Regions from separate parts of the Salinibacterium sp. SWN139 genome, predicted to be linked through region 1. Evidence: predicted binding sites of a transcription regulator. Region 1 holds the regulator's gene; the other holds the start of a gene.
The links. Region 1 encodes HspR, which represses chaperone genes until heat shock. Its sites were predicted from a motif close to AAGTTGAGTCNNNNNGACTCAACTT; they were not measured.

Region 1 (12,157 bases):
CATGATACGAACGATACGCCGAAAGAATCTTGTCGCGCCCGGTGTAGAGCCGCGCCATCCGCATCGCATTCTCGTTGGCGTCGGAGCCACCGTTCGTGAAGAACACGCGATTGAAGCCCTCGGGGGCGATCGCTGCCAAACGCTTGGCGGCCTCACCGCGCGTCACGTTGGCCGTCGGCGGCGAGATCGTCGCGAGCAGCTGAGACTGCACCCGGATAGCTTCGAGCAGGGCCGGATGCTGGTGCCCCAAATTCACGTTGACGTGCTGGCTAGAAAAGTCGAGATATTCATTCCCGGCGTGATCCCACACGCGGGTGCCGAGCCCACTCTTGATGCTCACGGCGGAAGCATGGGCAGGAGTCTGCGCCGACCACGAATGAAAGATGTGGGCCTGGTCGAGTTCGAGCGCGTACGCGTCGAGGTCTCGGGAGTCGTGCTCGGTCATGGCGCTGGCCCTTCAGAGTGATTACGCGGTGCTGACATGAAACTGGTACTGCGAGTGTCGCTCGGTGGCAAGTGATGCCGTGCAACAACGAAACGAATGCCGCCCTCACAAGCGTAAGGGCGGCATCCGTCTAGCGGTTATTCAGTGTGACTAGTTGCCGCCCTCGAGGAGGGTGACATCGATCGGTGCGAAGCTGGAACCGGTGGTGTCAACACCCTCGGCTTCGAGCTCTTCAAGTGCCTGCATGATCCAGTCGTTCGACCATGCCGTTGCCGGCGGTGCCGTGGTGATGGGGCTTGCGCCCGTCTCGTTGACGGCGCTGATGGCGCCTTCAACGGTGCGGTCCCACGCGGCTTCATCGATGACGCCGATGCCGTTCTCGGCCGGCCAGATCAGCTTGTTCGTTTCGTTGACCATCCACAGTTCGTGGCTGGGGCCCCAACCGGAACCAGCAGCAACGGTGCCTTCGGCAGCACCTTCAGGGTTCTCAGCCGAGTAGATCCAGCCCTTAACTACAGCCTTGAGGAACTTGACCGTGGTCTCTTGGTAGTCCTCGTCGCTGTCGAGACGCTCGGTGTCAGCCCAGATTGCATCCTGGAGCATGGCGCCAACGGTGTCTTCGTAGCTGATGACGTTGAAGTCAGAGGGCTGGTAGAGCTCTCCGGTGTCGGGGTCGGTCGACTCGAGCAGCTGAGCGTACTCGTTGTACGTCATGGCCTGCGCGGCGTCGATGTCACCCTGCAGGAAGGCGTTCATGTTGAAGTCCTGCGTAATGATTTGCACGGTGGAGGAGTCGAGGCCTTCCGCAGCCATTGCTGCGAAGATTTCCCACTCGTTTCCGAAGCCCCACGAACCGATCTTCTTGCCTTCGAAGTCGGCGACCGAGTCAATACCCGAGTCAGCCCACGACACCTGAAGGGTGCCCGACTTCTGGAAGATCTGAGCGATATCGGTGAGGTTGGCGCCCTGTTCGATGGAACCCAAAACCTTGGGAACCCACGCTACGGCGTAGTCAACGTCGCCGTTGGCGAGAGCGTCTTGCGGAACGATGTCGCCGCCCGACGGGATGATTTCTACGTCAAGACCTTCCTCTTCAAAGTAGCCCTGATCGGCGGCGGCAAAGTAGCCAGCGAACTGCCCCTGAGGCAGCCACTGGAGCTGGAGCTTCACTTCAGTGAGCGCTTCCCCAGATTCTGTGGTGGGCTCTTCGGCGGTGGAGCATGCTGCGAGGAGGACCGCTGCCGTTACGGCGAACGCTCCGGCCGCGAGTGCGCGGCGTTTGGTGAACTTCATGTCAGACCTTCCAGATTCACGGTGCAAGTGGATACTGCTGGTAGAGCTGGTGGAGCGGTTATCTCCTTCCCTGTTCTGCGCGGGGTGCTGTCATCGGGAGCCCCCGGTCGGTACACGGCGCAGCACTAGTCGTTCGAGTGCGAGCGTCGCGAGGTAAAAGAGCAGACCGAGTGCGATGGATGCCCCGACATAGGCCCACGCGCGGGAATACGCGCTTGAGGCTGCCGAGGTCGCAATCAGACTGCCGAGACCGCCGCGCGGTCCACCGAAGTACTCAGCCACAAGAGCGGAGATGACGGCGAGCGACGAAGCGATACGGATGCCAGTGAGAATAAAGGGGCGGGCTGTCGGCAGTGTGAGCGAGCGCAACATCTGCCCGGAGCTTGCTGCGTAGGCCTTCATGAGGTCACGGTGCACTGGCCGCGTTTGGCGGAACCCGCGCAGGGTATTGATGAAGATGGGAACGAACGAGGCGATCGCGGCAATCGCTTGGCGACCGAACTGGCTGTCGGCCCCAAACATGGAGTTGAGCACCGGGGCCAGCGCCACGATCGGAACGACCGCGAGCGCAGCAATGATCGGTGCACTCATCTGGTCTGCGATGCGCCACCGTGCGGCGACCGCAGCGAGAATGATTCCGAGCAGCGAACCAACGAGCAGACCCAGCAGGCTGTTCGTTCCGGTGAGCACCGTTGCCGAGACGACGGCTGGCCAGTACGCGACCAGTTCCGCCATGATCGAAGTCGGGCTCGGCAGCAGGTAGTCGGAGACGCCACCAACGGTGACGAGAAACTGCCAGATGGCGAGCACGATGATACCGAGCGTGACGGGGGCAACCACGCGAAGGATCGACTCCGTTCGCGGGCTCCAGTCTTTGCTGCGGGTGGCTCCGGTTCCGGCGCCAATGATCGCGTTGGCTGTCGTGTTCGTCGTCATCGGGTGTCCACTCCCCGGGCGGCGCGCGGTGCGGGGTTTTCCCCATCCGAGGCTCCGCCGTGCAGTGCTTCACGCACTTCGGTCACCATTTCGAAGAACGAGGATGCTTCGCGCAGGTCGTCGTCGCGTTCTTCGCGACCCTCGGCAGCATCCAATCGCATCGGGATGATGTCGCTGATTCGTCCCGGACGCGGCGACATCACGACGACGCGGTCAGACAAGAACACGGCTTCAGGAATCGAGTGGGTCACGAAGACCACAGCAGCTCCCGTGTCAGCGGCGATGCGCACGAGGTCGGTCTGCATCTTCTCACGGGTCATCTCGTCGAGGGCGCCGAATGGTTCATCCATCAGCAGCAGTCGTGGTTGCTCTGCCAGCGAGCGGGCAATCGCCACACGCTGCTGCATGCCACCCGACAGCTGGTCGGGAAAACGATCAGCAAATTCGGTGAGGCCGACCATTTCGAGCAGGTCAGCAACGCGAGTGCGCCGAGCAGCGGATGCCACCCCGTGCAGTTCAAGCGGAAGCGCAACGTTCGCGGCAACCGTGCGCCACGGCAAAAGCCCGGCCTGCTGAAAAGCGATGCCATAGTCCTGGTCGAGGCGAGCTTGCGTAGCGGTCTTACCGAACACGGTCAGTTCGCCCGAGGTCGGAACATCGAGGTCAGCAATGAGCCTCATGAGCGTTGACTTGCCACAGCCCGACGGCCCGATGAGCGAGACAAATTCGCCGGCCTCAACAGTGAGGTCGATTCCTTCGAGCGCATGAACGATGCCCGAGGCGGTCTGGAACTGCTTGTTGAGTCCGCGAACTTCCACGGCGGCGTCGGCGCCAGCAGCGCCAGTCATCGTCTCTGCAGCGGAAGTGGTGGTCGGGATCTGGTCGCTCATGCGGCCTCCTCGGTTCGTCTGTAGTCCTTGAGAATCATGCCGAGCAGCGCAACGGAACCGGCGGCCACAAGGCCGAGCACGATTGCGCCGAAGATGGGGCCCCACGCCTTCGAGGGGTCTCCCGATGCTTGACCGGCAAATTGAATGAGCAAGCGTCCGATGCCGCCCTGAAGTCCTGTGGATACTTCGGCAACAACCGCGCCGATGACAGCGTTCGCTGCTCCGAGTCGCAGCGCAGGCAGAAGGTATGGAACGGCGGCGGGCAAGCGCAGTCGCACGAGCGTCGGCCAGTAGCCAGCGGCATACGTGTCGAAGAGCTCAACGTGGATGCGGTCGGGAGACTGCAGTCCCTTGAGCGCGCCAACGGTGATGGGGAAGAACGCCAGGTAGCTCGCAATGAGCGCCACCGACATCCAGTCTTGCCATTCGAAGGAGCCGATCTCGACTCGCGAGCCCCAGCTTTTGACGATGGGCGCGAAGGCGATGAGCGGCACGGTTTGGCTGATGACGATCCAGGGAAGCAGACCGAATTCGGCGAGACGCCAGCGTTGCATGAGGAGCGCAAAAACGACTCCCACGATCACTCCGACAGCCCAGCCGGCGGCAGCGATCCCGAGTGTCATGAGCGAGGCAAGCGCCACAACTGCCCAGAGGGGAAGCGCCCCATCTGCTCGCGTGACGGGCTCTGCGAGTCGCGTCAGCATGTCCCACAGGTGGGGCATGGCAAGGTCGGTGGTGCGCGGAAGTACACGCAGTTCGCCGATGAGCACACCGTTGTCGGGGCCGAAGAACTTGTAGCCCTCCCAGATCAACGCGATGAGCACGACGCCGGCGATTCCCCACAAGAAACCGCCGAACAGCCGAGTGCGCGCGGGGTTAGCCACCGCACCCGACTGGTTCGCAGGGCGGACGGCAACCTCCCCACGCTGATCGTTTCGGGTTGCCGTCATCGGGTTAGGCCTTCGCCGTCACTGTTTCGGTGAGGGCCGGGATTACCGTCTCGCCGTAGACCCGCATGGTCTCTTCTTTGTTGTCGTGCTGCAGGTAACCGGCGAACTGATCGACACCGAGTTCGCGCAACTTCTCGAGCTTCTCGATGTGCTCCTCGGCGGTTCCCATGACGCAGAACCGATCGACGATCTCGTCGGGCACAAACGCCGCGTGCGTGTTGCCCGCTTGGCCGTGCTGGTTGTAGTCGTAGCCTTCACGCTTTTCGATGTAGTCGGTGAGCGCCTTCGGCACGTCTCCGTCAGAGCCGTACTTCTTCACGATGTCGGCCACGTGGTTTCCCACCATGCCTCCGAACCAGCGGCACTGGTCGCGCATGTGCTCCCAGTCATCACCGATGTACATCGGCGCGGCAACGCAGAACTTGATCGACATCGGGTCGCGACCGACAGCCTCAGCGGCGTCGCGCACCTTCTTGATCATCCAGGCGGCAATATCGAGGTCAGCGAGCTGCAAGATAAAGCCGTCGCCGACTTCACCGGTGAGCTTGAGCGCGAGCGGGCCATAGGCTGCAACCCACATCTCGAGCTCAGAACCCTTGCTCCACGGCAGCTGCAACTGCGCTCCGCCATATTCGACCGAACGCGAGTTAGCGAGTTCACGGATGACGTGAATCGACTCCCGCAGATCCTTCAGCGTTGTCGGCTTGCCGTTGGTCACGCGCACAGCGGAGTCGCCGCGGCCAATGCCACAGACGGTGCGGTTGCCGTACATCTCGTTGAGCGTGGCGTAGGTCGAAGCCGTGACGGTCCAGTCGCGGGTGGCCGGGTTCGTGACCATCGGGCCGACGATGACCTTGCGCGTCTCGGCCAAAATCTGGCTGTAGATCACATAGGGCTCTTGCCACAGGATGTGTGAATCGAACGTCCAGACGTAGGTGAAGCCATGCGCCTCTGCAAGCTTCGCTAGTTGGACCGTACGTGCTGACGGCGGGTTGGTCTGAAGTACTGCTCCGAAGTCCATGGGGCTCCTCATTCGTGGTGGAAAGTCGTTTAAAGTGCAGTATCCGCTGGTGGTAGCCAGCGGATGCTGCAGCGAGACCGTTTAGGTCAGGTACTGAGTGAGGCCGCGCTTCATGAAGCGGCCATCGCCCTTCGCGCCGAGGTACTGATCGTCGTCGATGATGACCTTGCCGCGCGAGAGAACGGTGTCCACGTGGCCGTCTATCTCGAAGCCCTCCCAGGCTGCGTGGTCCATGTTCATGTGGTGCTTCTTGCCGGTGGGGTTTCCGTTTTCATCAACGGGCATACCAATCGACGTGTGGCCGTTGGGGTCGTACACCACGATGTCGGCGTCGGCGCCTGGCTGAATGACGCCCTTGCGGCCGTACACACCAAACATGCGCGCGGGGGTGGTGCTCGTAAGCTCAACCCAACGCTCGAGCGTGATCTCACCGGTGACAACACCTTGATACATGAGGTCCATGCGGTGCTCGACGGTGCCGATCCCGTTCGGAATCTTGCGGAAGTCGCCGAGTCCCAGCTCTTTCTGGTCTTTCATGCAGAACGGGCAGTGGTCGGTGGAAACCATCTGCACATCGTTAGTGCGCAGCGACTGCCACATGGCATCCTGATGTCCCTCTTCGCGTGAACGAATCGGAGTCGAGCACACCCACTTGGCGCCTTCGAAGTGACCGTACTGCTCACTCTGAGCACCCAGCTGTTCTTCAAGACTCAGGTAGAGATACTGCGGGCAGGTTTCGGCGAAGACGTTCTGGCCACGGTCGCGAGCGCCGGCGATCTGTTCGACCGCTTGCTTTGCGCTGACGTGAACGATGTAGAGCGGGGCACCGGTGAGCTTCGCGAGCATGATCGCTCGGTGCGTCGCTTCCTCTTCCATTTCCCAGGCACGAGCGACACCGTGATAGTACGGGTCAGTCTTGCCCTGTTCGATGAGCTGCTCGGCGAGAACGTCAATGACGGGACCATTCTCGGCATGCATCATCGTCATCAGGCCGGTGTCGCGCGACACCTGCATAGCCTTCAGAATTTGTGCATCATCCGAGTAAAAAACGCCCGGGTACGCCATGAACATCTTGAAGCTCGTGATGCCCTCATCTGGCAGCTTTTCCATCGCCTTGAGCGACTCAGCGTTGACGTCGCCGACGATCTGGTGAAAGCCGTAGTCGATGGCGCAGTTGCCGGCAGCTTTGCCATGCCACGCGGCGAGCGAGTCCTGAAGACGCTCCCCATAGGTCTGCACAGCGAAGTCGATGATCGATGTCGTGCCGCCCCACGCCGCAGCGCGAGTGCCCGTCTCGAAGGTATCGATTGCCGCGGTGCCACCGAAGGGCAGCTCCATATGCGTATGCGCGTCGATGCCGCCGGGAATGACGTACTTTCCCGTGGCATCAATGACGTTGTCGACGGATGCCGCAATGTCAGTTCCAAAAAGCGTGCTGCCTGGTGACAGCACTGCCTTGATTACTTCGCCGTCGATCAGGACGTCTGCTGGGGCGCGCCCCGTTGAGCTGACGACCGTACCGCCGGAAATGAGAGTGGTGGCCATGATTCGCTCCTCTGCGATGTCGTGTGCCTACTGTTCCCCGGGCACCAAAACAACCTGGGGGTTGAAGTTATGGCTTATTTAGGGATCGACAGGTACGCGTCGGGGCGACGGTCACGGTAGAACTGCCAGTCGTCGCGCATCTCCTGCACGAGGTCCATGTCGAGATCGCGAATCATGATCTCTTCATCGGTGCCTGAGCCACGTTCGCCCACGAAGTTTCCGCGGGGGTCGATGACCTGGCTGGTGCCGTAGAAGTCAACGGCTTCGTCGCCGTACTCGTTGTCTTCGAGGCCGACACGGTTGGGCTGAAGTACGAAGTAGCCGTTGGCCACTGCTGCTGCGGGGCCTTCGACCTCCCAGAGACGGTTGGAGAGGCCGGGCTTCGTCGCGTTGGGGTTGAAGACGATCTCGGCGCCGTTCAAGCCCAGTTCGCGCCATCCCTCGGGGAAGTGGCGGTCGTAACAGATGTGAACGCCCACCTTGCCGACGGCGGTGTTGAACATCGGGAAGCCCAAGTTGCCGGGCGTGAAGTAGAACTTCTCCCAGAACTTGTCGAGGTGAGGGATGTGGTGCTTGCGGTACGAACCGAGGTTCGTGCCATCCGAATCAACAACGACGGCGGTGTTGTAATACACACCCGTCATCGCTTCTTCATAGATCGGCAGAATCATGACCATGTCGAGCTCTTTAGCCAGGGCTTGGAAGCGCGTAACGATCGGGCCATCAACAGGCTCGGCGTAACGGTAATACTTCTTGTCCTGAGTGATCCCAAAATACGGACCGTAGAAAAGCTCTTGGAAGCAGATGATCTGGGCGCCTTGCGCCTTCGCATCCCGAGCGAACTGCTCGTGCTTGTCGAGCATCGACTCTTTGTCGCCCGTCCAAGTGGTCTGTGTGATTGCTGCGCGAACTGTCGTCATGGTGCCTCCTGCGTTATTCGGCGTCGTTGCCTGCGGCGATAAACCGAGAAAATGACGCGCGAACGGGAACTATCCCCGTGCCCTTATTCTCTAGGTTCATCGTTTCAATCGTGTTGTGCTTGTGTGACGGTGTGGTTACTCATCATGTCCCTGTCGAGAGCAAGAGGCAATGCTCATTTGTGCTGATGAGACCATGTTGCACAAAATTGTCTATACAATTCCACAATATTTCTGCAAATACCTACGCAGAAGGCGCGGATGTCCAGATTGCACTCGGTCGAGGCTGGCGCGCAAGGGCCGGCTGACGTGGTGCCGCAAACACCGTCGTAACATCGCTCGCGTACATCACCGAGTCGGGAACGCGATCGGCTAGACCCTCAAAGCCCGCAGCGGCGAGCAAACCATCATCGAGGTAGACCAGTTCGGCCGGTTGCAACGGCCACGGTTCGTGGTGGTTGCGCGAGTAGATCGTGCGTCCACGATGAGTTTCGTGAAACCCCCACCGCGCGGTCAAGAACGTTGCCAGAGGGTCAGCCGCGAGCGCAACGCTCGCCGCCGGGTCAGCTACCGGCTTCACGATGATGTGGGATGCCGCATCCGGTCGTCCGTGACGTTTCGTTTTGTAGGCAATCTGTCCGTCTCGCTGCCCGATCTTCATCGATGCCCACTGGTACGGCAGGCCAAAAGCAAGCCGCGCGGTGAGCACTGGAATCAGGTGCGACGCCTCGAGGGAAAGGAAGACCACTCCGCGTCGTCCATGGGCATCAACAGAGTAGAGGCGCACGTTGACTTCGGGAAAGTCGCCGAGCCACGGGATGCGGGGGCCACCAAAGAACGAACTTTGCGACATTTGAAAGGCGATGAGTCCCACCCACGTGCTGCCGTTGAGCGTGTCGGGACGGCATCCCTCCGGCAGCAGCGGAGCCACCATGGCCGGATCAACCTGCCAGTGCAAGAATGTCACCTCGCTCCAGCGCTGCCGCAAGATGGGGGAACCGCCGAGTGGTGGAGCTTCACGGATCATCATCGGGTGCTCACGATCACCACGGAAGTTGGTTATCGCGCCGCAGGAAAGGTCGCCACAGTTCGACCTGGTCGGCGCGTTCGGCGCGGGTTCCCGCTTTGAGCGAGATCACCTCACCAGCAGAACCGGCGGCGAAGACGCGGCGGCCGGGCTTCGAAAGGAGTTCATCAGCAAGCGCCGCTTCGAGTTCGCGAACGCGCGTGCTGAGTTCCGTCACTTGATTCTCAAGATCGAGGATTCGTTTGATGCCTTCAAGGTTGAGACCTTCAGCACTGAGGGCTGCGATCTCGCGCAACTGCATCACGTCGCGCATGGAGTAGCGCCGCGAACGACCGCTGGTTCTCGTGGGAGACACGAGACCCAGACGGTCGTACTGTCGCAGCGTCTGCGGATGCATGCCCGCCAACTCCGCCGCAACGGCGATAGCAAAGGCGGGGCTCAGCTCATCCATGACTATTAGCTCCTGGCTCTAGCAATCAGATCGTCCCGCGGGTTTTCTGCGGGCATCGCTTCAGCAAAGGCCTTGAGGTGCTTGAGCGCGGCATCCGGAACGTGACTAGGCACGGCCACTTGCACTTCGGCAAGCAGGTCTCCAGTTGCCTTCGTCGTAGCGACCCCGCGACCTTTTACGCGCAATACTCGCCCGCTCGGGGTTCCCGGCGCAACTTTCAGCTTCACCGGTGCACCGCTCAGCGTCGGCACCTCAATAGTGGCGCCGAGCACAGCTTCTGCAAACGTCACGGGCACGACAACCCGAAGGTTGTTGCCGTCACGTTCGAACACCGGATGCTTGCGCACAGCGACTGTGAGCACCAGGTCGCCAGCGGGGCCACCATTGGGGCTCGCCTCGCCTTTGCCCTTGAGGCGGATCTTCTGACCGTCGCTGACTCCCGCAGGAATCTTGACGTTCATCGGACGACCGCCGGCTGGCTGGAGCTTGATCGTTTCGCCGTTAATCGCGGTCGCAAAATCTAGCGTCGTATTTGCTGCCAAATCGCGGCCCTTTGCGGGGCCACCCCGGAATCCGGGGCCACCACCGGGACCGGCTTGACCGCCGAACATGCCACCAAGAAGGTCTTCGAAGCTCGCGCTCGACTGACCTCCCCCATAGCCCTGACCGCCGCCATAACTTTGGCCGCCATAACTCTGGCCACCGCCAAACATCCCGCCAAAGACATCCTCGAAGCCGCCGGCCTGACCGCCTTGGCCGCCCGCTTGGAAGCGAGCGCCCGAGCCCATGGCACGAACCTGATCGTATTCTTTGCGCGTTTCAGGATCAGAAAGCACGGAGTGCGCTTCACTAATTTCCTTGAAGCGCTCTTCGGCTTTCGGATCTCCCGGGTTCGAATCCGGGTGAAACTTACGCGCGAGTTTGCGATAGGTCTTTTTCAACTCGGCCTCGGAGATATCTTTCGATACTCCAAGCACCTTGTAGAAGTCCTTATCGAACCAATCTTGGCTAGCCACTACACGCCACCCCCGACCTAATCAGTGGGGCCGGAGACAGCAACCTTCGCGGCACGAACAACGCGCTCACCAAGAATGTAGCCCGGCTCAACGACATCAGCGATCGTGTTCTCGGTCGCCTCAGGATCGTTCAAATGAACAACAGCCTCGTGGAACGCAGGATCAAAGACTTCGCCCTTTTCGCCGATCTTGCGCAAGCCGAAGCGCTCAAAACTTGAGTTGATCTTCTGCGCAACAAGAGCGATAGGGGTGCCTTCGATAATGTCGCCGTGTTTGTCGGCACGATCGAGATCATCGAGGGCAGGCAGCAACGACCGGATGACGTCGGCGATCACGGCTTCGCGGTTCGCTACTCGATCCCGCTCAACGCGAGTGCGGAAGTTCACCAGCTCAGCCTGGGCGCGCAACATCTGATCGCGCATCTCAGCGACGAGGTCCCGACTAGCTTCCTCAAGAAGACGCTTGTCTTCTTGACTCAACTCATCGGGGGCCTTCGTAGCGTCCGCAGCAGGCTCCTTGTCAGAGGAAGGCTGCCCCTCGGCTGCTGCAGAGTGCTCTGCAGCAGCCGAGTCGGCCGCACTCACGTCGCCGGTTTCCGGATCAACACGACTGTCGTCGTGAGTCACCGGATCCTGGTTATCGTCGTGGTCCTTGTTTTTGTCAGGCATCTACTTCTTGTCCGTGTCAGCTTCGTCTTCGTCAACAACTTCAGCGTCGACGATGTCTTCGTCAGAGCTTTCATCAGCGGTCGCGGTGTCGCCCTCTGCAGCGGCCTCAGGGTTTTCTTCCTGGTGCTTGTAGATTGCTTCGCCCAGCTTCTGCTGGCTCTCGGTGAGCTTGTCGAACGCGGTCTTGACCTCTGCTTCGTCGTCACCGGCGAGCGCAGTGTTGAGCGCGTCAACATCAGCCTGAACCTCGGTCTTCACATCTTCCGGCAGCTTCTCAGCGTTGTCGGTGATGAGCTTTCCGGTGGAGTACGCAAGCTGTTCAGCGTTGTTGCGGACCTCGGCTGCCTCACGGCGAGCCTTGTCTTCTGCAGCGTGCTCTTCACCTTCGCGAACCATGCGCTCGATGTCTTCCTTCGACAGGCTTGAACCGCCCGTGATAACCATCGACTGCTCCTTGCCAGTGCCCTTGTCCTTGGCGGACACGTGCACGATGCCGTTGGCGTCGATGTCGAAAGTAACCTCAACCTGCGGGATGCCACGAGGCGCCGGCGCGATGCCGGTGAGCTCGAACGTTCCGAGATTCTTGTTATCGCGAGTGAACTCACGCTCACCCTGGAAGACCTGAATCGACACGGAAGGCTGGTTGTCATCCGCCGTGGTGAAGGTCTCGCTGCGCTTGGTCGGGATAGCCGTGTTGCGGTCGATGAGCTTGGTCATCATTCCGCCCTTGGTCTCGATACCGAGGCTCAACGGGGTGACGTCGATGAGCAGAACGTCCTTGCGCTCGCCCTTCAGCACGCCAGCCTGAAGTGCAGCACCAACGGCTACGACCTCATCAGGGTTGACGCCCTTGTTCGGTTCTTTGCCACCGGTGAGCTTCTTGACGAGCTCAACGACGGCGGGCATACGAGTCGATCCACCCACGAGTACAACGTGTGCAACGTCGCTCAGCTTGACGCCGGCTTCCTTGATGACATCGTTGAAAGGCTTCTTGACGC
Region 2 (12,157 bases), on a different contig from region 1:
TTCTGGAGCGTCGACGGCGACTCCTACCGGGAAGTGTTGTCGTGGCTGCTCGGCTCCCTCAGCGGAGCCCGCTGGCCCGCGGTCGGCATCACCATGGTTGCCATCATCGTGATCGGCATCCCCGTGATGCTCACGGGACGACTGCTCGATTCCTTTGCCTTCGGCGACGTGCAGGCAGCGTCGCTCGGGGTGAACGTCAGTGCCACCCGCTGGGGACTACTGGCGGCATCCGCCCTCGTCACCGGCGCCATGGTCTCGGTAAGTGGATCGATCGGCTTCGTCGGGCTCATCCTGCCGCATGCTGTTCGACTGCTCGTCGGGCCCGGGAACCGCGCCCTGCTCCCCCTGAGCGCCCTCCTCGGCGCCGTCTTTCTCGTCTGGGCCGACACCCTTGCGCGCACACTCTTCGACCCGCGCGAGATTCCCGTCGGCATCGTCACCGCCATGATCGGTGCCCCCATCTTCGCGTTCCTCCTCACCCGGCGAAAGAGCTCAACATGAGTGACGACACCGGCCTTGTCGCCGAACGAATCCGGGTCACTATCGACGGCACCCTGCTCATCGACAACGTCGACTGCACAGTAGCGCGAGGCTCCCTCAGCGCGCTCGTCGGCCCAAACGGTGCCGGAAAATCCACCCTGCTGCGAGCGCTGACCGCCGTGCAGGCTCCGGCATCCGGAACCGTCACGTTCGGCAACGCCGACCTGCTCGGGATGCCGCGTCGCCAACGCGCGCGCCTCGCCGCGTTTGTGGAGCAAGACGCCACCACCGACTCCTCCCTCACCGTTGACATGGTCGTGAAGCTCGGGCGCCTGCCGCACCAATCGCTGTGGGAGGCCCACTCCCCCGAATCCACTGCCGTAGTGACGGCAAGCCTCGAGACCGTGGAAATGACCGCGTTCCGCGAACGCGAATTCCAGAGCCTCTCTGGTGGAGAGAAGCAACGCGTCATGCTCGCCCGTGCCCTCGCCCAAGAACCGCAACTGCTCACCCTCGACGAACCGACCAACCACCTCGACATCGCGGCCCAACTCGCCGTGCTCGAACTGCTGTCGAGCCTGCGCACCACGGGCGTGACGGTGCTGGCCGCGCTGCACGACCTCTCCCTCGCGGCGAGCTACTGCGACAACATCATCGTGCTGTCCCAGGGCCGCGTCGTGGCAGCGGGCGCGACTGAAACGGTGCTGACCGAACAGCTGATCGCTGACGTGTATGGAGTGACCGCATCCATTCTGCGCAATCCGGTCACGGGCAAGCCTGTCATCGGGTTCAGCCCGGCGTAGCCCCAGCCCACCAGAGATCTAGGCAACCCAAGATCTAGCCACGACGGTCCCGGGGACTAAACGCCGTGCGCGGAGCCAGTGCAGCCCGAAGTCGCTCCCGCCAGCCAAGGGATGCTCGCAGCGCGGCGAGCACATTCGTCACGGCTCCCACACGCACGGTTTCGGGTCGCGTGCTGAAAGCGCTCGCCTCAACCTGGCCAAGCAAGGAGCTGAGCGCGGATGTTCCGGAGTCGCCGAGGTGCTCGGTGAGGTGCTCGAACTGTTGCCGCGGGGTTGCTGTCGCGCTCACCGGATAGCCGAGATCGATTGCGGTGTCGCGCACTTCACGCCAAGCCGCACCGGTCTCTCCTTGCCTCACAGCGGCCAATCGTAGAGCACGACGGGTGACCCGCACGAGGGCAGGGATGAGCAGAAGCACCGGCAAGGCGAGCACGAGCCACCACCACGGTGAGATCTCGACGCCGTTGGGCGTTGCCGCGGACGAGTCTTCATCGAGGGGCAGATCGGGGCGGGCACCAGGCGTCTCTGGAGAGGTCGAAGTTGGAGTTGCAACGGGCTCAGGTTGCGACTCATCGACATCCGGGGTGCTGGGGTCGTCTTCAACACTTTGGGCGAACCGTGGAGCGCTTCCCACCGAGACGGTCGGTTCGAAACGGATCCACCCGATGGTCGGAAAATAGAGCTCCGGCCATGCGTGCAAGTTATCGGTGGACACAAGGAAGCGTCGCTCGTCCGAGTCATCCGCGATTCGTTCACCGGGCGTGAACCCGACCACCACTCGCGACGGGATCTCAAGGCTTCGCGCCATCGCGGCCATCGCAGAAGCGAAGTGGACGCAGTAACCGCTCTTCGCCGCGAGAAACTCGCCAAGAACACCGGCGCCCGAACCGTCATATTCCTCGGCGACGGGTGCATCTTCTGAATAGGTGAAGTCACCGTCGGCAAAGAAAGATTGCAGCGCCAACGCCTGATCGAAGCGAGTCGTTTCGCCGCCCGCCACAGCGTGGGCTGTCTCGGTCACGATGCTCGGAAGGGTCTCCGGCAGCTCAAGATAACGCTCGAAACCATCGGGCAGCGTCGTCGGGGCGGCCTCCAGTTGCTCGACCGAGGGCGCGGGCGAAACGAACGCGACTTCGTAGTTTTGGCCACGAGAGTTCGAGTCGTCGGTCGATACCGTGAGCCCGTCTGGCTCCCACGACCAGTCGCCCTCAAGCCCGCTAATGTTGGCCGTCGCATACGGCACGGGCAAGAGCTTTCCCCGGATGCGGTCAATCTCGACCTGCAGCACCTTCTCCTCCCGCGGCACTTCGTCGCTCAGACCGGGTGCGATCGGAAACTCGGTGACGCTGCCAGCGGCTGTTGGCTCGTTTTGCGATGGCTCCCAGGTGTCTTCGGAAAACACGTCAAGCGCGGCCACTCGAAGGTATTCCCCGCCGCTCTCAGAGGCATACGTCAATGCTCGCAACGGTACGCCTCGGCGGAGGTCAGTGCTGAGGTTGATGATCGGGTTCACCCCGGTGGAGATGAGACCCTGCCCGCTCCCCAATTGCTCCGCTGGTTCAACGCTCGGCAGCACCACCGGCACGATGAGAGACAGCACTAGGGCGGCCGAAATCAGCGGCCACGCCGAGCGAGTGCTCTTCTGCGGAGACGCCACCAAAAGCACCGCAACATAGGCAATCGCGGTTGCGGCGAAGACAAACGCATCGTGCAATTCTGTGCGAACAAAGCTCGGCACCAGAAGAAGAATAGTGAGCGGGATGGCGGTCAACGCCGATTTCTGCAGCACGAACGCCGTGACGTCCATTGCCACGGCCACGGCCGCCGCACCGAGACAGATCAGGAAGACGATCCCCACAAACGCATCAGCCGGAAAACTCTGCACCGCGATGGAGGCTTGCCCCTGCGTCACCAGTTGACCAAACCGCGAGACCGTGTCTGCTGTCGGAATGATGCCAAGGATGGCCGTCTGAGGCGCGAACATCAGCACGAGCGAGACCAGCCCACCGGCGGCCGCGACCACCGAGCCAAGCCACGCTCGCGAGTTCACGCTGCGGAAGACGGCGCCCGACGCCAGAACCGCAACCACCACGGCCATCAAGGGGAACCACCAAGCACCCTCGGTCAGCACTGCCCCGAGACTGCTCGCCGCGACGCCCGTCGCTAAGGCTAGAACGCCCGCAATCGACCACAGTCGCACTCGGCGATCGTGCCTCGCTACGCTCGCGACCCTCGCCGCCTCAGTCGTGCTCACGGAGCACCTTAGATTCCGAAACCAACAGGTTCCAGGCGTCGGCGACATCGTCGTAAGAACGAACAGAAATGACCTTCCACCCTGCGGTGCTCAACTGATCAGTAACCGGCGCACGTTTCTCGGTGCCCCCACGCTCACGGTCACCGAAACTGGACGAAGATTCCACTACGAACGCAACGGCAAGCCCGGCGCCAGTTGTCTGCGCTGCGAGAAAGTCAATGGTCTCAGCATCAGGATTCGCAACCAAGGCGATCGTGGGCACCGACGTAGCAGCGCGCGCTGCAGAATCTGTCCACCACGCGGCGGGAGAATCGATGGGCGCTATCGCCGCGAGCCGAGTCAGCAGCTCCTGCTCCGCCGCCGACCTGCGGTGCAAGACAGCCGCATCCGTCAGTTGGGACTGCCCCGTTTCAACAATGCTCACGAGAAAACCCTCGCGACGTAGCTGCACGGCAGCCGACGCGAGCATGCTCACTACCCACTCAAATCGAGGACTGTGCGCTGGTGCAACAGCGGAACCGGAAGGCGTGCGAATCGCGGCGGCGCGGCTGGCATCGGGGTAGCCGACCAGCCGAGTATCCACAATGATGCGGGCCTGCGGATAACTGTGCTGCTCTTCTTGACGCACCATGAGACTGCCGTGGCGAGCGGATGCTTTCCAGTGCACGCGACGCATGGCATCGCCCCGACGATACTCGCGCGTCATCGCGTCATCGTCGTCACCGGCGGCACGACGTTGTACGACCCGCGCTTCGCCATCTCCGGACTGCGCCAACAGCGCTGTCGGCGCGAACTGCACCACTTGCGGCGTCACGATGAGCGGTGTTGCAGCGCCCACGCTCCACGCACCCCACGCCAGTTGAAGAGGGTCGGACGCTTCGACCACGAGCGGCCCGACATCGAAGACTCCGCGGGCGGTCGGGGTGAGGGTGTAACTCAATTGCGCAGCGCTGCGATCATTGCCCGCCCCCGTCTTCACCGACAACCGCGGAAGCCAACCGCTCTCGGTCACCCACGGGTGCCACGGAAGACCATCGCGCCACCGCATCGCGGCCGTCGCACGCCGCAATTGATTATCGACGCGCAACGTCACAGCGGTCGTGCTTGCCGCTTCGACCACCGGAAACGAAAAACGACGAGTAACCGTCATCGCCGCCGCGTGCCTACGCACGAAAAATGCCGCCACCATCGGCAAAGCCAGAGCAAAAGATCCGACATATAACAAAACCGGCATACCGGCGCCAAAGCCCACACCCAGTGCAACTCCGCCCGCCACTAAGAAGGTCGCGCCGCGATTTGTCAGTCGGGCACCACCCATCACAATGCGAATAGATCGCAGCATCACATCGCGGGCCATGACAGCTGTCTCTAGGATGCGGCCGCGTGCACCGGCACCGGAATCTCGGCCACGATGCGCTCGATGACATCCGCGATTGAGTGCCCGGAAAGTAGCGCTGACGTATCACCGGTGTGACGAGCAGGAATCATCCGATGGGCCAGCACCGTCACAGCGAGCGCATCAATGTCATCCGGAAGAACAAAGTCGCGGCCGTCAATCGCGGCTCGCGCCTTCGCTGCGCGCACCAAATGCAGCGTCGCGCGGGGACTCGCACCCACCCGCACTTCACGGTCGCGGCGGGTGGCTTGAGCGATCGCCACCGCATATTCCTCCACGGCAGTGCTCACGAAGACGCGGCGTACGGTCGCGATGAGCTCGCGCAACTGCGACACCGAGACCACCGGGGTGAGAGCATCCAGCGGACTTGTCAGCTCCCGTGACCGCAGCATGGCCAGCTCGGCTGCGGCATCCGGATAGCCCATCGAAATTCGGGCCATGAACCGGTCACGCTGCGCTTCGGGCAAGGGATAAGTGCCCTCCATCTCGATGGGGTTCTGCGTCGCCACCACAATGAACGGGCTTTCAAGTTCGTAGGTCGTGCCATCGACGGTGACACTCGACTCGGCCATGCACTCGAGCAGCGCCGACTGCGTCTTGGGACTCGCACGATTGATTTCATCACCAATCACAATGTTGGCGAAAACAGGGCCCTTCTTGAATTCAAACTCGCGGGTGTTTTGGTTATAGACCGAGACACCAGTGATGTCTGCCGGCAGCAAGTCTGGGGTGAATTGCACGCGCGAAACGGTGCTGTCGACCGTTCGTGCCAGCGCTCGCGCCAGCATGGTCTTTCCGACACCAGGCACATCCTCGATGAGGAGATGACCCTCCGCCAAGAGCACGGTGAGTGCCAAGCGCACAGCCTCCGTCTTGCCATCGATCACGGTCGAAATACTGCGCACAATGGCGTCACAGTGATCGTGGAACACGTCGTCGGGTAGTGACCCGGAGGTAGGGGCATCCATGGGTCGAGTCTTACACCGGTCTTCCACTACGGCAATTGCTTACGCTTGCGCAGTTCGTCTTCAAGGGCACGGATCTTTTCTTGGCGCTGAAAGTATTCGATCTCCGCATCGAGCTTCGCTATCTCCGCTTCGGTCGTGCTCACCTCCTGTGATGGCAGGGGTGCGCGACGCTCGGAGGCGCCAAAGGGCAGAGAGCTCGGCGCGGTGGACTGGTGCTCGCGGCCGATAGCGAACCAGAGAATGCTGCCGATGAAGGGCATGAAGATCACGAGAAAGATCCAGGTGACCTTGCCGAGATGCTTGATGCGCGATTCATCGATCAGGATGATGTCGATCAGGACCGAGATGAGCAACGCGAAATACGCGAGCGAAATGAGACTCCCCATCCGCTCATCGTAGAGGTAATCTCACATACAGTCGAGTATTAGTCCTCTTTAGATTCCCCTGAGGTGTGCGCCTCATCGAAGCCGGCCATCCAGGCTTCTTTTGTGCCCAGACTGAACATGTCCTCTGGGCCCGACCGAACGAGGGATCGCGCACCGGGAGCGTCAAGATCAGCGACGTGCTGGCCAAGCCCGCGAAGGACCGCAACGGGTAATCCCCCGGCCTTGCCTTTGACCAAATCTGTCGCGGCAGCAACTTCATCGGCGAGCGCCGTGACGCTCACCGCAAGCGGACGACCCGAAGCATCCGCGGTGCCACGCAAATCATCAAGAACGTGGATGCCCGCCGCACCAATTGCAATGTCGGCCTGCCCCTTGCGCCAGGGCCTGCCCACGGTGTCGGTGATAACGATGCCGACCGTCACCCCGAATCGCTCGCGGAGCCCGGCGCAGAGCTCATGAGCCGTCGCATCGGGATCGAGCGGGAGCAACAAAACGATGCCGTCGGGGGTATTGCTGGAGTCGACGCCCGCCGCCGCCATCACGAGACCGAGACGGTTCTCCACAATGCGAGTGACGCCGTTGGGGTGCTCGCGGGATGCCACGATCCGCACGGTTTCGTTGGTGATGGCTTGCTCGCGATCAGCGGCTTCCACCGAACGCCCCTCAGCCTTGCTGACGATCTTGGAGGTCACAGTGAGGATGTCGCCGTCGACAAGCCCGCCAGAGTTCACGTCGTCAGAGTCGGCGACGAGAGCCGCCGCAATCGCCTCAAGAAGGTTGTCGCCGGACTGAATTTCGGGGATGCCGGGCACAGCCCATGCGCTCATTCTCACGCGTCTAGTCTGCGGCATTTCGGGAGCGGTCACTACTTGCGCAGAGCCGGCAGCACGTCGCGCCCGAAGACGTCGAGGAACTCGCGCTGATTGCGTCCAACGTTGTGGAGGTAGATACGGTCGAATCCGAGATCGAGGTAGCTCTGGATGTAGGCACGGTGCACGTCCGGATCGGCGCTCACGGGCATCCGACCCTCAAAGTCTTCTGGTCGGACCATGCGGGCGAGCTGTTCGAGCTCAAACGGTGAGCGGATGTCGTTCTTCGCAAACCGCAAACCGCCGTTCGGCCATTCGGTGAGCGCGTTGCGCATGGCCTGCTCATCTGTTTCGGCCCAGCTCAAGTGCAACCGCAGTACGCGGCTCTGAGTTTCGGGTTTGCGGCCTGCTTCGCGTGCTCCTTCAGCGAATCGCTTGAGTAGCATGTCGACTTTCTCGAGGGGCGCTGCTTCGGTGATGAGACCGTCGACGGTTTTGCCCGCACGCTTGGCGGCGACGGGGCCTGCTGTCGCAACGAGGATCTCGGGCGCGACTTCGGGCATTGTCCAGAGGCGTGTCGATTCGAGCCGATAGAACTGGCCTTCGTGGCGCACATCTTTGTTGCCGAGACCCGATGCAAACAGTTTCTTGATGATCTCGACCGCTTCAAACATGCGATTAATGCGTTCGGGGGCTTCTGGCCAGTACTGGCCGACGATGTGTTCGTTAATGGCTTCGCCGCTGCCGAGCCCGAGCCAGTGCCGGCCTGGGTTCATGGCGGCCAAAGTAGCGGAAGCTTGAGCGACCATTGCGGGGTGCCATCGGAATGTCGGCGCCGTGACGCCCGTGCCGAGATCGCCGGTCGTGGTCTCGCCCAGAGCGCTCAGCACGTTCCACACGAACGATGCTTGCCCCTGCTGGGGAACCCACGGCTGGTAATGGTCGGCGGCCATTACGCCGCGAAATCCCTGCGCTTCGGCATGCTGCGCGAACGCCATCACATCGCGCGGATGAAACCGTTCAAGCATGGCGGCGTAGCCGATGTGGGGTGCAGCAACTGTCACGGGCATCCGTCTATTGTGGCGTGCATTGCGCTCGTCGTGCTGCACCAGGGTTACCGAGTATTGAATTGCCGTCGCGACGAGCGGATAATGGGCGACCTACTCACTGAGGAGTCGGCATGAATCTGGGCGCGTTTTCCACCAGCACCGCTAGTCCGCTCATGCACGTCATCCTCATTCCAGGGTTCTGGCTCGACGAAACGTCGTGGGCCCCCATCACCCAGTCGCTGCGCGCTGCTGGCTACACAGTTCACCCGTTGACGCTTCCCGGTCTTCACCGCAACGACACCGACCGAGCAACCATCACTCTGGCCGACCACGTTGCCGCGGTGGTTGACGTCGTCGATAGCCTCACTCGCGACTATGACTGCGAGGATGACGCAGCGCACGACCAAACAGCGCCTCACATTGTGCTCGTGGCCCACAGCGGTGGCGGCCCCATCGCCCACGCTGTTGCGGATGCTCGCCCCACTTGCCTTGCGCGCATCGTTCACGTCGACACGGTGCCGCTCCCCCACGGGATGCCGATCAACGCCGACCTTCCGACAATTGATGGTGAGATTCCGCTGCCCGCCTGGACGGTATTCGACGACGAAGACCTAGTTGATCTCACCGCTGAGCTGCGGGCCACATTTCGGGAGATGGCGATTCCGCAGCCCGCTCGCGTGGCCAGCGACCCGCAAAATCTGTCGACTCCGGCACGGTTTAGCGTTCCCGCCACAGTGATTTGTTGTGAGTTCACGAGCGAACAATTGCGGTCATGGATGCACGACTCTGAGCCATTCGCCTCAGAGCTTGCACGCCTCGACGACCTCGAGCTCGTTGACCTCCCCACCGGGCACTGGCCGCAGTTCACGAAGCCAGCTGAACTTGCCGAAGCAATCATCACGGCTGTGCATCGCAGCTAAATAGGGTCTTGTCCTCTACGAGCGCCCGTCCTACACTGAGCAAACGCCAACTATTGAAAGGAGCCTGACGTGTTTATGTTCATTACGACCAAGAACCCCACTACCGCCGGCTCCGTCGGCGCCCTCACCGCCTAACCGGTTAGCGTTCTCCGCTCACCGATTCTGACGGTGGCGGCGCTCACGGAGCACACGACCCAACTCGATCATCACGAGACCGCGTTCGACTGACGAGTCGGCACACCCTCACTAGGTTTGCGCAGCACTCACAGTGATGATCACCCCTTCTCTGGCGACTCGCGATCGCTGAAGGATGCCGTTGGGTCGCCACCTGAAACAGCGCGCTCTGGCGCGCCATCCGCAACCTCTCTCTGTCACGAAAGTTTCCATCATGAACAAACTACTGGCGGCCTCGAAAGACCGCCACGCCCATCCGCCCGAACCTGACCCCGTCGAGAAGCCGCGCCCAGCGGCAGCACGTCGCGTGGGAGTCATCGACCGGCTTGCGCTGCATCTCGGCGTCGCACTCATCACGTGGAGCCGCCGGCCCCACCGTGCGCGACTGATCGCGTCGGCCGAGCTGCTGGCCGCACACCAGCTCCGTGATGAGCGCCTGGCTCACGCCAGAGCTCGCGCCGAGCAGAACTATCCGCGGTTCATCATCCGCTGAATTCGCCGCACTCGACCGCCGCTGGATCGCTCCGGCGGCGGTCGTTTCGTTCTCAGCGAATATGAAGCGAAATTTCTTGGCACTCTCAGGTCGAGAATGCTAATTTTTGATTGTTGAGTCACCGTGACTCAACTTTGAGAAAGGGGTTCCCCATGACACTGTCATTTGATCCTTTTGCCGAACTCGACCGGCTCACCGCAGCAGCCCAGTCCCGCGTCGGCGCCCAGCCGATGCCGGTCGATCTGTACCGCCAGGCCGACGAGTACGTCCTCACCGCCGACCTCCCGGGCATCGATCCGGGCTCCGTTGACGTCGACGTTGATGGCCAGTTGCTCACCATTCGCGCCGAACGCACCGCTGGCGAACGCGAGGGAGCCAAGTGGCTCTCTCAGGAACGTCGCTACGGTTCTTACTTGCGCCAGTTCAGCATTGGCGCCGGCATCGACCGCGACAACATCAGCGCCAGCTACGACAATGGCGTCTTGAGCGTCATTATTCCGGTCTCCGAGAAGGCAAAACCTCGAAAGATCGAGGTCAGCACCAACTCGGCGAACCAGGCTCGTTCAAGCGAAAAAGTCGCCGTCACGAGCTAGCCGACACCGGAACGTCGCCGCGTTCAACGGTGGCGCACAACAACGATGGGCGGATGCTTCACGCATCCGCCCATCGTTGGTTAAGCCTGTCGCACTAGGGCCGTGCTCTCGCGCGACCCGCTGCAGTCAGAACGCGAGTTACAGCGCCCGCAATCGCGGTGCAATGTCGCGCTCGAAGAGCTCAAGGAAACGGCGCTGATCGTCGCCGGGCGCGTGGAAGACGAGGTGGTTGAGGCCGGCATCCACGTAGGGACGAATCTCTTCGACGATCTTGTCGGGATCGTTGCCGACAATCCACCGCGATGCGATCTGCTCGATCGGCAGAGCATCAGCGGCGCGCTCCATCTCGATGGGGTCGGTGATGTCGTGCTTCTGCTCCTTCGACAGCGCTAGTGGCGCCCAGAAACGCGTGTTCTCGAGGGCGACGTCGGCATCGGTGTCGTAGGAGAGCTTTATTTCGATCATCCGGTCAATGTCTTCGAACTTGCGGTCAGCCTTAGCCGCGCCCTCCTTAACGCCCGGGATCAGTGCGTCGTTGTAGAGCTCCATGCCCTTGCCCGAGGTGCAGATAAAGCCATCTCCTGCACGACCCGCATAGCGGGCAACCATCGGCCCACCGGCAGCGATATAGATCGGGATGGGCTGGTCAGGGCGGTCATAAATGCTCGCGTCGTGGGTGGAGTAGTACTCGCCATCGAAGGAGACGCGATCTTCGGTCCAGAGCGCTCGCATGAGACGGACTGATTCGCGCAAGCGAGCGAAACGCTCTTTGAACTCGGGCCACTCCTGCTCACCGGCACCACGGAATCCGGTGGCAATCTCATTGAGAGCCTCACCAGAACCAACACCCAACATGATGCGCCCCGGGTAGAGGCAACCCATCGTCGCGAACGCTTGAGCAAGCACAGCCGGGTTGTAACGGAACGTCGGCGTCATCACGCTCGTGCCGATCCGGATCGTGCTGGTGCGCTCCCCCACCGCGGCCATCCAGGTCAGCGAGAACGGAGCATGTCCGCCTTCGTGACGCCACGGCTGGAAGTGGTCGCTAACCGCAACACTCTCCATGCCGTGTGCTTCTGCGGCCACTGCGATCTCAACGAGTTCACGCGGGGCAAATTGTTCTGCTGACGCTTTGTATCCGAGGGTGAGTGTCATAAACCCATTGTGCCGGTGTTAGTCGCGCGGCGCTTGCAAAAACTCAGAAACCGAACGCGGAACATAGGGCGCGACGTCTCCGCCGAGCGCGGCAACCTGGCGCACGAGCGAACTAGACACGTGCGCATGAGCGGGGTTCGGCAGCATGAAAATCGTCTCTACCCCGGCGAGATCGCGGTTGACGATCGCCATAGGAGTTTCGTACGCGACATCCACTTGAGAACGGATGCCCTTGATGATGACACTCGCCCCGACATCGGTGCAATAGTCCACAAGAAGGCCCATACTCCAGCTAGTTACAAGGATGTTGCCCTCGAGGTGGGCGTCGGCAACGGCCTGCTCGATGAGCGAGACGCGTTGCGCAATCGGCAAAAGCGCGGTCTTGCCCGGGTTGTGCACGACCAGAACGTGCACTTCGTCAAAGGTTTTCGCTGCCCGCTCAATCACATCGAGGTGGCCAAGGGTGACAGGGTCAAACGACCCAGGAACAACAGCGATCCGACTCATGCTCCCACGATAGCCGCTCGGTGCTCATTGGCGCGTGGGAGTTCGCTGTGTGGGGAAATCTGGCGCAACACAGCAAAGTGCGCGGTGGGAGCGCTGCCTGCCGCGGGCCGGCGTTCGAGCGCGCAAGCTTGCGAGCGGAAGCGCTAGTTCTTGCCGAGGAACGCTTCGGC

Region 2: a site for HspR is predicted at 9,843-9,867, ahead of I6E74_RS05990 (Hsp20/alpha crystallin family protein). Genes of this name have one in related genera too.

What each region holds. Positions count from the first base shown of each region.
Region 1 is NZ_JADYWV010000001.1:405,245-417,401, reverse strand. Features, by position in the region: gene I6E74_RS01985 (aspartate aminotransferase family protein) at 1-445, opposite strand, end outside; gene I6E74_RS01980 (ABC transporter substrate-binding protein) at 596-1,738, opposite strand; gene I6E74_RS01975 (ABC transporter permease) at 1,829-2,674, opposite strand; gene I6E74_RS01970 (ABC transporter ATP-binding protein) at 2,671-3,564, opposite strand; gene I6E74_RS01965 (ABC transporter permease) at 3,561-4,514, opposite strand; gene I6E74_RS01960 (TIGR03842 family LLM class F420-dependent oxidoreductase) at 4,519-5,535, opposite strand; gene hydA (dihydropyrimidinase) at 5,617-7,080, opposite strand; gene I6E74_RS01950 (nitrilase-related carbon-nitrogen hydrolase) at 7,155-8,000, opposite strand; gene I6E74_RS01945 (YqjF family protein) at 8,242-9,027, opposite strand; gene I6E74_RS01940 (heat shock protein transcriptional repressor HspR) at 9,041-9,475, opposite strand; gene I6E74_RS01935 (DnaJ C-terminal domain-containing protein) at 9,481-10,491, opposite strand; gene I6E74_RS01930 (nucleotide exchange factor GrpE) at 10,509-11,159, opposite strand; gene dnaK (molecular chaperone DnaK) at 11,160-12,157, opposite strand, start outside.
Region 2 is NZ_JADYWV010000002.1:182,683-194,839, reverse strand. Features, by position in the region: gene I6E74_RS06040 (putative F420-0 ABC transporter permease subunit) at 1-501, shown strand, start outside; gene I6E74_RS06035 (ABC transporter ATP-binding protein) at 498-1,283, shown strand; gene I6E74_RS06030 (DUF3488 and transglutaminase-like domain-containing protein) at 1,318-3,537, opposite strand; gene I6E74_RS06025 (DUF58 domain-containing protein) at 3,524-4,894, opposite strand; gene I6E74_RS06020 (MoxR family ATPase) at 4,906-5,901, opposite strand; gene I6E74_RS06015 (PLD nuclease N-terminal domain-containing protein) at 5,928-6,287, opposite strand; gene cofE (coenzyme F420-0:L-glutamate ligase) at 6,326-7,114, opposite strand; gene I6E74_RS06005 (TIGR03557 family F420-dependent LLM class oxidoreductase) at 7,153-8,166, opposite strand; gene I6E74_RS06000 (alpha/beta hydrolase) at 8,277-9,065, shown strand; gene I6E74_RS05995 (hypothetical protein) at 9,454-9,732, shown strand; gene I6E74_RS05990 (Hsp20/alpha crystallin family protein) at 9,885-10,325, shown strand; gene fgd (glucose-6-phosphate dehydrogenase (coenzyme-F420)) at 10,464-11,480, opposite strand; gene coaD (pantetheine-phosphate adenylyltransferase) at 11,499-11,987, opposite strand; gene I6E74_RS05975 (ATP-dependent DNA helicase RecG) at 12,131-12,157, opposite strand, start outside.